One region of the Anaerostipes hadrus ATCC 29173 genome, then DNA from elsewhere that is predicted to be linked to it. Evidence: predicted binding sites of a transcription regulator. Region 1 holds the regulator's gene; each other region holds the start of a gene.
What was found. Region 1 encodes NrdR, which represses ribonucleotide reductase genes. Its sites were predicted from a motif close to CACAANATNTTGTG; they were not measured.

Region 1 (3,291 bases):
TAGGCGATATCTAAAATCTCTTTGCATTCTTTGGATAAATGAAGGAGCTTGTTTAACTGTATGTGGCTTAAATGGCTGGTATCACTGCATTGATAGTTTTTTAATAACTTTTTTTCTCTTTGGATGGTTGTTTCGATGCGTTCTTTGATCTGATCGGATGTTTCTTGACTCTCTTTTTGTATCTTCTGTGTATCAGCCTCTTTTTTACTTAGACATAGGACCATGTCAAAACGGTCTAAGATCGGACCGGACAATTTCTTTAGATAACGCTTTTTTTCATGATAAGTACATCGGCAGATCCCATCTTCCAATCCATAACCACAAGGACATGGATTCATGGTGGCGATCAGTTGAAAGTCTGCCGGAAACTTGTGGTAGATCCCATTTCTGGTGATATCGATCGTTCCATCTTCCAATGGCTGTCTGAGTGCTTCGATACATTCTGTTTTAAATTCCATAAATTCGTCCAGAAATAAAATGCCATGATGTGCTAATGTGATCTCTCCTGCCGTCGGCGTCTTGCCGCCTCCAAGGAATGCAGCTTTCGGGATCATTGGATGTGGCTGGCGAAATGGTCTGGTATTGTCTTCTAAATACCGTGGAATTCCAGTGGCATCATAGATTGCCTGAACTTCCATCTTCTCTTCTTTTGATAGTTGTGGGAGAATGGTCGGGATCCTTCTGGCTGCCATTGTTTTTCCTGAACCTGGGGAACCAATGATCAATAGATGATGTCTTCCAGTGACCGCGATCTCCATCGCTCTTTTTAAATGTTGTTGTCCGATGATGTCACTGAAGTCTTCTTCTGACTCTTCCTTTTGATAAGTTGTTGCACTTCTGCAACTTTTTTGATGATATGTTCCATGAAAATAGTCCAGGACATCCTGTAAACTGTCCATAAATACCACTTCAATATCTTCAATCCCTCTTAGAGAATTCTCATCTTCACTTGCCGCAAAGAACTTGTGAATTCCTTGTTTTCTTGCTTCTAAAACGATCGGAAGGCAGTTTCCTACACCTCTGATCTTGCCGTTTAGTCCTAATTCTCCCATGATACAGATGTCATCTAACTTGCTTGCATCGATTAAATTCAGGCATCCTAAAAAGGCCACGGCGATCGGGAAATCGAACGCGGTTCCGTTCTTTCTTATATTGGCTGGGGATAAATTAACGGTGATCTTCATCGACGGTAAGGGATGGCCGATGGAGCGCAGTGCTGATGCAACCCGCTCTTTTGCTTCCATGGATTCTTTGGAAAGATAGCCTACCATTGTAAAATATGGCAGGCCGTTTCTGATCTCTACTTCTACGTGGATGAGCTTTCCACTCACTCCACTGACGATTCCTGTGATTACTTCCTGATAAATAATACTCAACTCCTTCTCTTCTCAAAAAGGAAGCTGGTTTCAAAATGATATGGTTAGTTTATCACAAAAGTAATATTTTTACAATCTTGTTTATTCAAAACAATTGTGATTATTTTAATAATTTCTTTAATTCACTCATAAATGTGTTCACATCTTTGAATTCACGGTAAATGGCTGCAAATCTTACGTATGCAACTTCATTTAAATCCTTTAATTTGTCCATGACCATCTCTCCGATCACAGATGTTTCAACTTCTCTTGTTCCCATGTTATAGATCTTTGTCTCGATCTCATCGATCGCTGCTTCGATCTGCCCCATGGATACTGGGAGTTTGTGACAGGATTGTACGATTCCATTCCGGATCTTGTTTCGATCGTAGAGTTGTCGTGTCTTGTCTTTCTTGATGACACTCAACGGTTCTGTCTCTATCTTCTCATAAGTTGTAAAACGTTTTCCGCATTCGTCACATTGTCTTCTTCTACGGATCGCATTGTTGTCTTCTGCCGGTCTGGAATCTACGACTCTGGAATTCTCACTTCCACAATATGGGCATCTCATCTTCTTGTACCTCCGTGTTTTTACTGCTTGAAGTATATCATTTTTTCTGTAGAAAAGAAAGCTTTTCTTTTATTTCAGGCATTCTTTTTCGTTGATATCGACTAGAATCGTATCTCTGCCGATCCTTACAATGCATTTGTAGGGGATTTTGTAAACTTTATTCTTGCCAACGCATATGAGCATCTTCGTTGTTTTGGGAACGATCAGATAACAGATCTTACCCGTATGGATTTCAAATTCGAGGTCTAGGACAAAGCCTAAACATTCTCCTGTATTACAATTGATCACATCTTTTTGCCGAAGTTCGAGAAATTTCATGTCAGGAATCCTTTTTCTTCCTATTATAATAGTATTCTTTTTTTCCATGAATAGAAGCAGAAAAAAGCAGGAGATTCTGATCTCTCGAATCTCCTGCTTCTTTATTATTATAATGATATAAAGAAAGATTAAGCTTCTTTCTTTGGTGCTGGTTTCTTAGGAACTAATTTCTTTCCTGTAATGATTCCTTTTGGACATTTACCTGCACATAATCCACAACCTACACATTTATCGTAATCGATCTGTGCGATGTTGTTTTCAACTTTGATCGCTCCAAGTTTACATACTTTTTCGCATGCTTTACATCCGATACATCCTGCTTTACATACAGACATAACGTTTTTACCGAATTCTTTAGAGCTGCACTGTACTCTTGTTTTCTTGTTTTCTGGTACAAGGTCGATCAATGCTTTTGGACATGTTTCTGCACATTTTCCACATCCTACACATGCTTCTTCATCGATGTGAGCGATTCCGTTCACGATAGAGATCGCATTTTCTGGACATACTGCTGCACAGCTTCCAAATCCCATACATCCAAATTCGCATCCTTTTGGTCCTGCACCTGGTACGTTCATCGCTTCGATACAGCTCTGAACTCCTGAGTACTGGTATTTGTCAGATGCTTTTTCGCAAGTTCCGGCACATTTTACGAATGCGACTTTCTTCACGAATTCTCCTGCTTCTACACCCATGATCGCACTGATCTTCTCAGCTGCAGCTGCTCCACCAACTGGACAGCCGTTCACTGGTGCTTCTCCATTTGCGATTGCTTTTGCAAGTCCATCACAACCTGCGTATCCACAACCACCACAGTTATTTCCTGGAAGTTCTGCACGGATGGCTACTTCCTTCTCGTCTACAGGAACTTTAAATTTCTCTGAGGCAATTCCCAGTAAGATTGCGATAAGCAGACCGGTTCCTCCGACAACAACCATGGCAAGTAAAATTGCTGATATATTCATCTTCTTTACCTCCTAAATAAGTCCTGAGAATCCGAAGAATGCGATTGCCATTAATCCTGCTGTTAACAGTGTGATAGGCATT
Region 2 (3,291 bases), 390 kb from region 1:
GCCAACCATGGAAGAATATGGTATACCTATTTTTAGGAGGATTGTCATATGAGGTACTATTATGATTATAGTTTTCCAATCGGTAATTTAACGATTGAGGAAGATGGGCATGGCATTTGCGGGATATATTTTGGGACGAAGACATTAGAAGGCGAGAAGAAGAATACAGAATTGATCAGGGAAGCAGCACTGCAATTATCACAGTATTTTGATGGGCGGAGAAAGAAGTTTGACCTGAAGATTTCTTATCATGGAACAGAATTCCAGATCAAAGTATGGAAAGCATTGGAGAAGATTCCATATGGGGAAACTTGTACTTACAAAGACATTGCGGAATCAGTAGGGATTCCAAAAGGATGTCGAGCTGTTGGCATGGCGAATAACAGGAATCCGATCGTGATCGTTGTTCCATGTCACAGAGTGATCGGAATGAACGGTTCACTGACAGGATATGCAGGTGGTCTGGAAATGAAAGAATACCTGTTAGATCTTGAAAAGCGTAATCAAAAATTAAAGGAAAGATATTGACAAAGATTCTCAGTTGAGATATGATACATAGGCACATTTTGCCGGAAGCACATCCGGTATGATCTTATAGATATTTCCGTGAGGGAGTAGTTAGCAGAGAATCTGTGACAGTATCAACATAATGATGAACGACATCTGGTGCTGTCTTAATTAACGAGACTCACAGACGATAAGCTTTTGTTTATAACAAGGCTTTCGTCTGTGGGTCTTTTTCATATCATAGGAAATTCCGATGGAATCCCCTATGATATGAAAAACTTACGATATGGAGGACGTTTTTATGGATTTACTTACGTTATTAACACTGGCTGTTGGATTGGCGATGGATGCATTTGCTGTTTCTATCTGCAAAGGACTAGCGATGAGAGAAAAAGTTTTGAAAAAAGGGATCATTGTTGGTTTATGGTTTGGAGGATTTCAGGCACTGATGCCAACAATCGGATTTTTCCTTGGAACACAGTTTAAAGACCAGATCACATCGATCGACCATTGGATCGCATTTGTGCTTCTTGGGCTGATCGGAATCAATATGGTCAAAGAAGCATTATCAAATGATGAAGAACAGGCAGATGATTCGATCGCAGTGAAAGAAATGTTCATGCTTGCTGTTGCGACAAGTATCGATGCATTAGCAGTTGGGATCACATTTGCCTTTTTAAATGTGCATATTGTATCCGCAGCGTCGATGATTGGAGTCTGTACTTTCTTGATTTCATTTGTAGGAGTAAAGATCGGAAATATTTTTGGAACAAAATATAAATCCAAGGCAGAGCTCGCAGGTGGCATAATACTGATACTTTTGGGATTTAAGATTCTGTTTGAGCATCTTCATATTCTCTAAAATGAAAAATTAGCTCTTTCTTTTTTATGAAAAAGAGTGTAATATAATAAAGGCAATGGCACAAGATATAGTGCTGATTGGTAGAACGACAACAAGATTTTGTGCCAGAAAATGGAAACACACAGAATCTTGTAATTTTATATAAATGAGGGAGAAACTATGAATGGTGATGTAAAAACAAAGATTATCAAGAGAAACGGTGAGGAGGTAACCTTTGATCTCGATAAGATCATCAATGCGATCACGAAGGCGAATGAAGAGGTAACAAAGATCCATCAGATGAATCAGTATCAGATAATGGCGATCGCAGAGAAGGTTGCAGATCAGGTAGCAAACTCTTCTCATGCGGTGAATGTAGAAGATATCCAGAATATGGTCGAGACAGGGATCATGGAGATGAGAGGATATGAAGTTGCCCAGAAGTATGTAAGATATCGTTTTAAGAGAGAACTGAGAAGAAAATCAAATACGACCGATGATGGAATTCTTTCTTTACTTGATAATATTAATGAGGAAGTAAATCAGGAGAATTCGAATAAGAACCCAGTGATCAATTCCACGCAGAGAGATTATATGGCAGGAGAAGTCAGCAAAGACTTAAGTAAACGTGTCCTTCTGCCAAATGAGATCATTCGTGCTCATGAAGAAGGAATCATCCATTTTCATGATTCTGACTATTTTGCACAGAGAGAACATAACTGTGATCTGATCAACTTGGAAGATATGCTTCAGAATGGAACTGTGATCAGTGAGACATTGATCGAGAAACCACATTCATTTTTTACAGCATGTAATGTGACAACACAGATTGTTGCTCAGGTTGCAAGCAACCAGTATGGAGGACAGTCTTTTACATTAGCACATTTAGCACCATTTGTAGACATCAGTCGAAAGAAGCTGCGTAAGAATGTCGTGAAGGAACGTAAAGTGATCGGAGAATCTATGGATGATGCGATCATCGACAAGATTACAGAGATGCGTCTGTATGATGAGATCAAACAGGGAATCCAGACGATCCAGTATCAGCTGGTAACTTTAATGACATGTAATGGACAGGCGCCATTTGTCACAGTCTTTATGTATCTTGACGAAGTACCAGAAGGACAGACAAGAGACGATCTGGCTCTTGTGATCGAAGAAGTCCTGAAACAGAGAATTCAGGGTGTTAAGAATGAAAAAGGAGTCTGGATCACTCCAGCCTTCCCAAAACTTATTTATGCATTAGATGATGATAACATCACACCAGATTCCAAGTATTGGCATCTGACAGAATTAGCTGCAAAATGTACAGCAAAACGCATGGTTCCAGACTATATCTCAGCGAAAGTGATGAGAGAACTGAAGAATGGTGAAGTATATCCTTGCATGGGATGCAGATCATTCTTAACGGTCGAAGATTCCCAGAGAAATGCAGATGGAAGCCATAAGTTCTATGGAAGATTTAATCAGGGTGTTGTAACGATCAACTTGGTTGATGTCGCATGCAGTTCTAATGGAGATATGGACAAATTCTGGGACATCTTAGAAGAGAGACTGGAATTGTGCCACAGAGCATTAAGATGTCGCCATGAGAGATTAAAGGGAGCGGTATCTGATGTTGCGCCGATCCTTTGGCAACATGGAGCGCTTGCGAGACTGAAGAAAGGCGAGAAGATCGATAAGTTATTATACGATGGATATTCCACGATTTCCCTTGGATATGCAGGACTTTATGAGATGTGTGTCCGCATGACAGGCAAGTCTCATACATCCGATGAAGGAAAAGAATTTGCATTAAAAGTTATGCAGAAATTAAATGATAAATGTAATGAATGGAAGGCAGCAGAGAACATCAGCTATTCTGTATACGGAACACCAATGGAATCAACAACTTACAAGTTTGCAAAATGCTTACAGAAACGTTTTGGTATCATTCCGGGAGT
Region 3 (3,291 bases), 1.3 Mb from region 1:
TCATCACAGTATGCTAAAGACAGGTTAACTCCTTCATAGAATCCTTTATCCATCGCTCTTCTTACTAATGTTTTCACTGCTTCTTTGTTATAGTTGATCGGATATTTTACATACTGGATCTTTCCACCATTGCATAATTCCCAGAAACGTCCTTCAAGATCTTGTTTCTCGATCGGTGTGATGTCTTCTGTGACATGGCAGTGGAAGGAATTGCTCACGTATTCTCTGTCAGATACATTTTCAATAACACCGTATTTCTTACGGAACTGTTTTACCTGAAGACCGCATAAGTTTTCTGCTGGTGTTCCATAGATCGCATATAGATTTCCGTCTTCTTTCTTAAATTTTTCTACCTGTTCATTAATATAGCGCAATGTTTCTAATGCAAACTCACCATCTTCTGCCAGAGACTTATGGTTGTATAACTGCTGTAATTCATTCAACGCTGTGATCCCAAAGGAAGCTGTTGCACTCTTTAAGATTGGTTTGATCTTATCATGAATTCCCAGATGTCCACCTAAGAATCCCCCTTCACAATATGCCAACGGATTCGTAGAGGCTTTCATTTCTCCTAAATATTCATAAGTCCTGATATGTAATTCACGGATCAGGTTCAGATAATAATCTAATACTTCATGGAAATCTTTACCTTCCTGTTTTGATTTTGCATAGATCATTGGCAAATGAAGGCTGACTGCGCCGATATTAAATCTTCCGACAAAAATCGGCTCATCTTTTTCACCTGCCGGCTTCATACCGCCTTCTTTATACCATGGAGATAAGAAAGCACGGCATCCCATCGGACTGATGATCTTTCCGTATTTCTTATACATGCTTGCGATATATCCCTCTCCTGTTAAAGATAACCAGTCTGGATACATGGTCTGTCTGGAACAGCGGATTCCTGCTTCAAATACATCTTCCAGCTCACATCCCGGTCCATGAAGATTCTTGTCATATAAGAATACAAGTTTTGGGAATAACACAGGCTTCTTGTGTCCTTCTTTTCCCTGTCCTCTTCTTCTAACGTCTAACATGGAGATCGTTGCCATCTTGGCAAATCTTCCAGTTCCTGTTCCTGCTGTCATTGTGATAAATGGATAATCTCCGCGGCTTGAAGACACACTGTTAAATTTGTACTCTAATCCTTGGAATCCTTGTTCAAATTCACGTTTGACATCTTTCATCGCTTCTTCTTCTGCGCGTTCTCTGGATAATCCAAGTCCTTCGTATCGTTCGATTCCTGCTTCATAGGATTTCTCGGCATATGGTTCTAAGATCAGTTCGATATTCGGTACCGTAAATCCACCATACTGCTGGCTTGCAGCGCTTAATACGATATCTCCGATCACGTCAAAAGCAACATCTAATGTCTTTGGTTCGTTGTACCAGAGATTTCCCATCTCAAATCCGCCTTTTAACACTTCCTGTACATTAAACAGACAGCAGTTCATCGTATCACGGCGGGCAGACATATCGTGAATATAAATATATCCGTCACGGCATGCCTGTATTTCTTCCGTTGTCATGAAAAATTTCTGATAGAGTTCTTTATTTAATTCATTAAAGATCAGGCTTCGTTTGGTAGAAACCAGTGCACTGTCTGTGTTGCTGTTTTCCTTATCACCAATATACATGATAGACTGGCTCTTCTTGTATACTTCATCTAACATCTGTACAAAATCCTGCTTATAGTTACGGTAATCTCTGTAGCTCTTTGCTACCAGTGGATTGGTCTGTTCTAATGCACCTTCGACCACATTATGCATATCCGAAATCGTAACTTCCTTCTTGCGCATCTGCTCCACTTTTTCCGTGACAAAGTTGCAGATAAAATCAAGTTCTTCCTCTGTAAATGTTACCAGTGCACGATATGCTGATTTATTCACTGCCACTACGACTTTTTGTACATTAAATTCTTCTTTTGTTCCGTCTTTTTTAATTACCTTGATCATAATTCTCCCTTCTCTATCAGATTCTCTTATCTTTCACTCATTATATTGTATACTAGATGTAGTATTTTATTTTTCTTTTACACACTAGATAGTGTAGCTTTTCAAGTTTAACACCGCTATCTGGTAAAGTCAATGTTAACTTTTTATCTCTTTCCCTTTATCTGTAAATCCTTCCAAGAGTAAGATTCTTACTATCCTTTATTTCCAGTTTTTTTGACAGATATTCTCCGAATGAGATCGACAATTTGTCTTCTTTTTTAAAAATATCAGAAAGATTGCGATCTGTTTTTAATACATAAACAGACTTCGCGATCTGAGGTTCATTTACTAATTCTTTGATAATCTTTTCATCTTTTTTTCCATTTGCAAAAAGCACGACTTTTAGATGTCCAAAATTTAACTGCTGACTTTTATATTGTTTCCATTTCTTATTTGCATCTTTTAAGGACGTTGCCAAAAATGTCACTGACCTTGATGGTATTTTTGTTCCAGAATCACTCTGTGCCTTGTCGAAATCCGCATACGAATAACGAACCAATACTTTCTTTTCATTGAGCCGTTCAAATCCCATCGCCAACACAAACCTATGATCTTCTACATCTTGTTGTTTGCTGCATCCTTGTATGCAAAATGCAATTAGCAGCACCAAAAGATACCCTCTATATTTTTTCATCTTTCTGTTCCTTTCTCCACATCAGAAATAAAATAAGTGGAAAAAACAATCCGATCACCAGATTCCCATAGATAAAAACAAAAAAATACCGTCTGATCCATGTTGCAAATGTTGTCATGATCCATGGACTTATGACGTAAATTCCACCATATGACAAACTCAATCCCACGATCCTTCCTTTTGAAAATGCATGTTTGATACTTTCATTTCCATAAAATAAGTAACCGCTGAATACGCAAAAGACACCTACGATCCAAAATGCGATCAAAAAAAGATCCAGTCTTGCCATGATCCCTCCTGGCATTGCCACTCCCTGTGCCATAGACATCACAGGTTCTGGATCGACCATCGTAAGCTTCTTTCCAAGGGAACCTACAGTACTTGCAAACACCCCAAGAAAAAGGATCATCAAACCTGCAAATGATCGCATCCTGATCGGTCCATCTTTCATATCTCCACGGTAAAACCACACGAACTCGATCGGATGCATCAGCGCAAATACAAGAATACTTCCATTGAGCATCTCTCTGCCACACCAACTCCTGACTGCTAACTCATCCCATGAAAGATTTGCCATACTCAAGATCAGTACGAAGATCAGCGGTAGCAATACAAACCAAAAAATTCCTTCCATTACTCTGCCTCTTTTTGTTAAACCTCCCT

Region 2: the regulator NrdR is predicted to act here: its motif matches at 1,429-1,442, upstream of nrdD (anaerobic ribonucleoside-triphosphate reductase).
Region 3: the regulator NrdR is predicted to act here: its motif matches at 2,006-2,019, upstream of nrdD (anaerobic ribonucleoside-triphosphate reductase).

Annotation. Positions count from the first base shown of each region.
Region 1 is NZ_AP028031.1:1,561,893-1,565,183, forward strand. It holds gene QUE18_RS07625 (YifB family Mg chelatase-like AAA ATPase) at 1-1,376, opposite strand, end outside; gene nrdR (transcriptional regulator NrdR) at 1,477-1,926, opposite strand; gene QUE18_RS07635 (PRC-barrel domain-containing protein) at 1,996-2,244, opposite strand; gene QUE18_RS07640 (RnfABCDGE type electron transport complex subunit B) at 2,373-3,209, opposite strand; gene rsxA (electron transport complex subunit RsxA) at 3,222-3,291, opposite strand, start outside.
Region 2 is NZ_AP028031.1:1,955,039-1,958,329, reverse strand. It holds gene QUE18_RS09425 (methylated-DNA--[protein]-cysteine S-methyltransferase) at 49-528, shown strand; gene QUE18_RS09420 (manganese efflux pump MntP) at 809-1,369, shown strand; gene nrdD (anaerobic ribonucleoside-triphosphate reductase) at 1,529-3,291, shown strand, end outside.
Region 3 is NZ_AP028031.1:257,139-260,429, reverse strand. It holds gene nrdD (anaerobic ribonucleoside-triphosphate reductase) at 1-1,955, opposite strand, end outside; gene QUE18_RS01215 (Ger(x)C family spore germination protein) at 2,113-2,628, opposite strand; gene QUE18_RS01210 (GerAB/ArcD/ProY family transporter) at 2,615-3,291, opposite strand, start outside.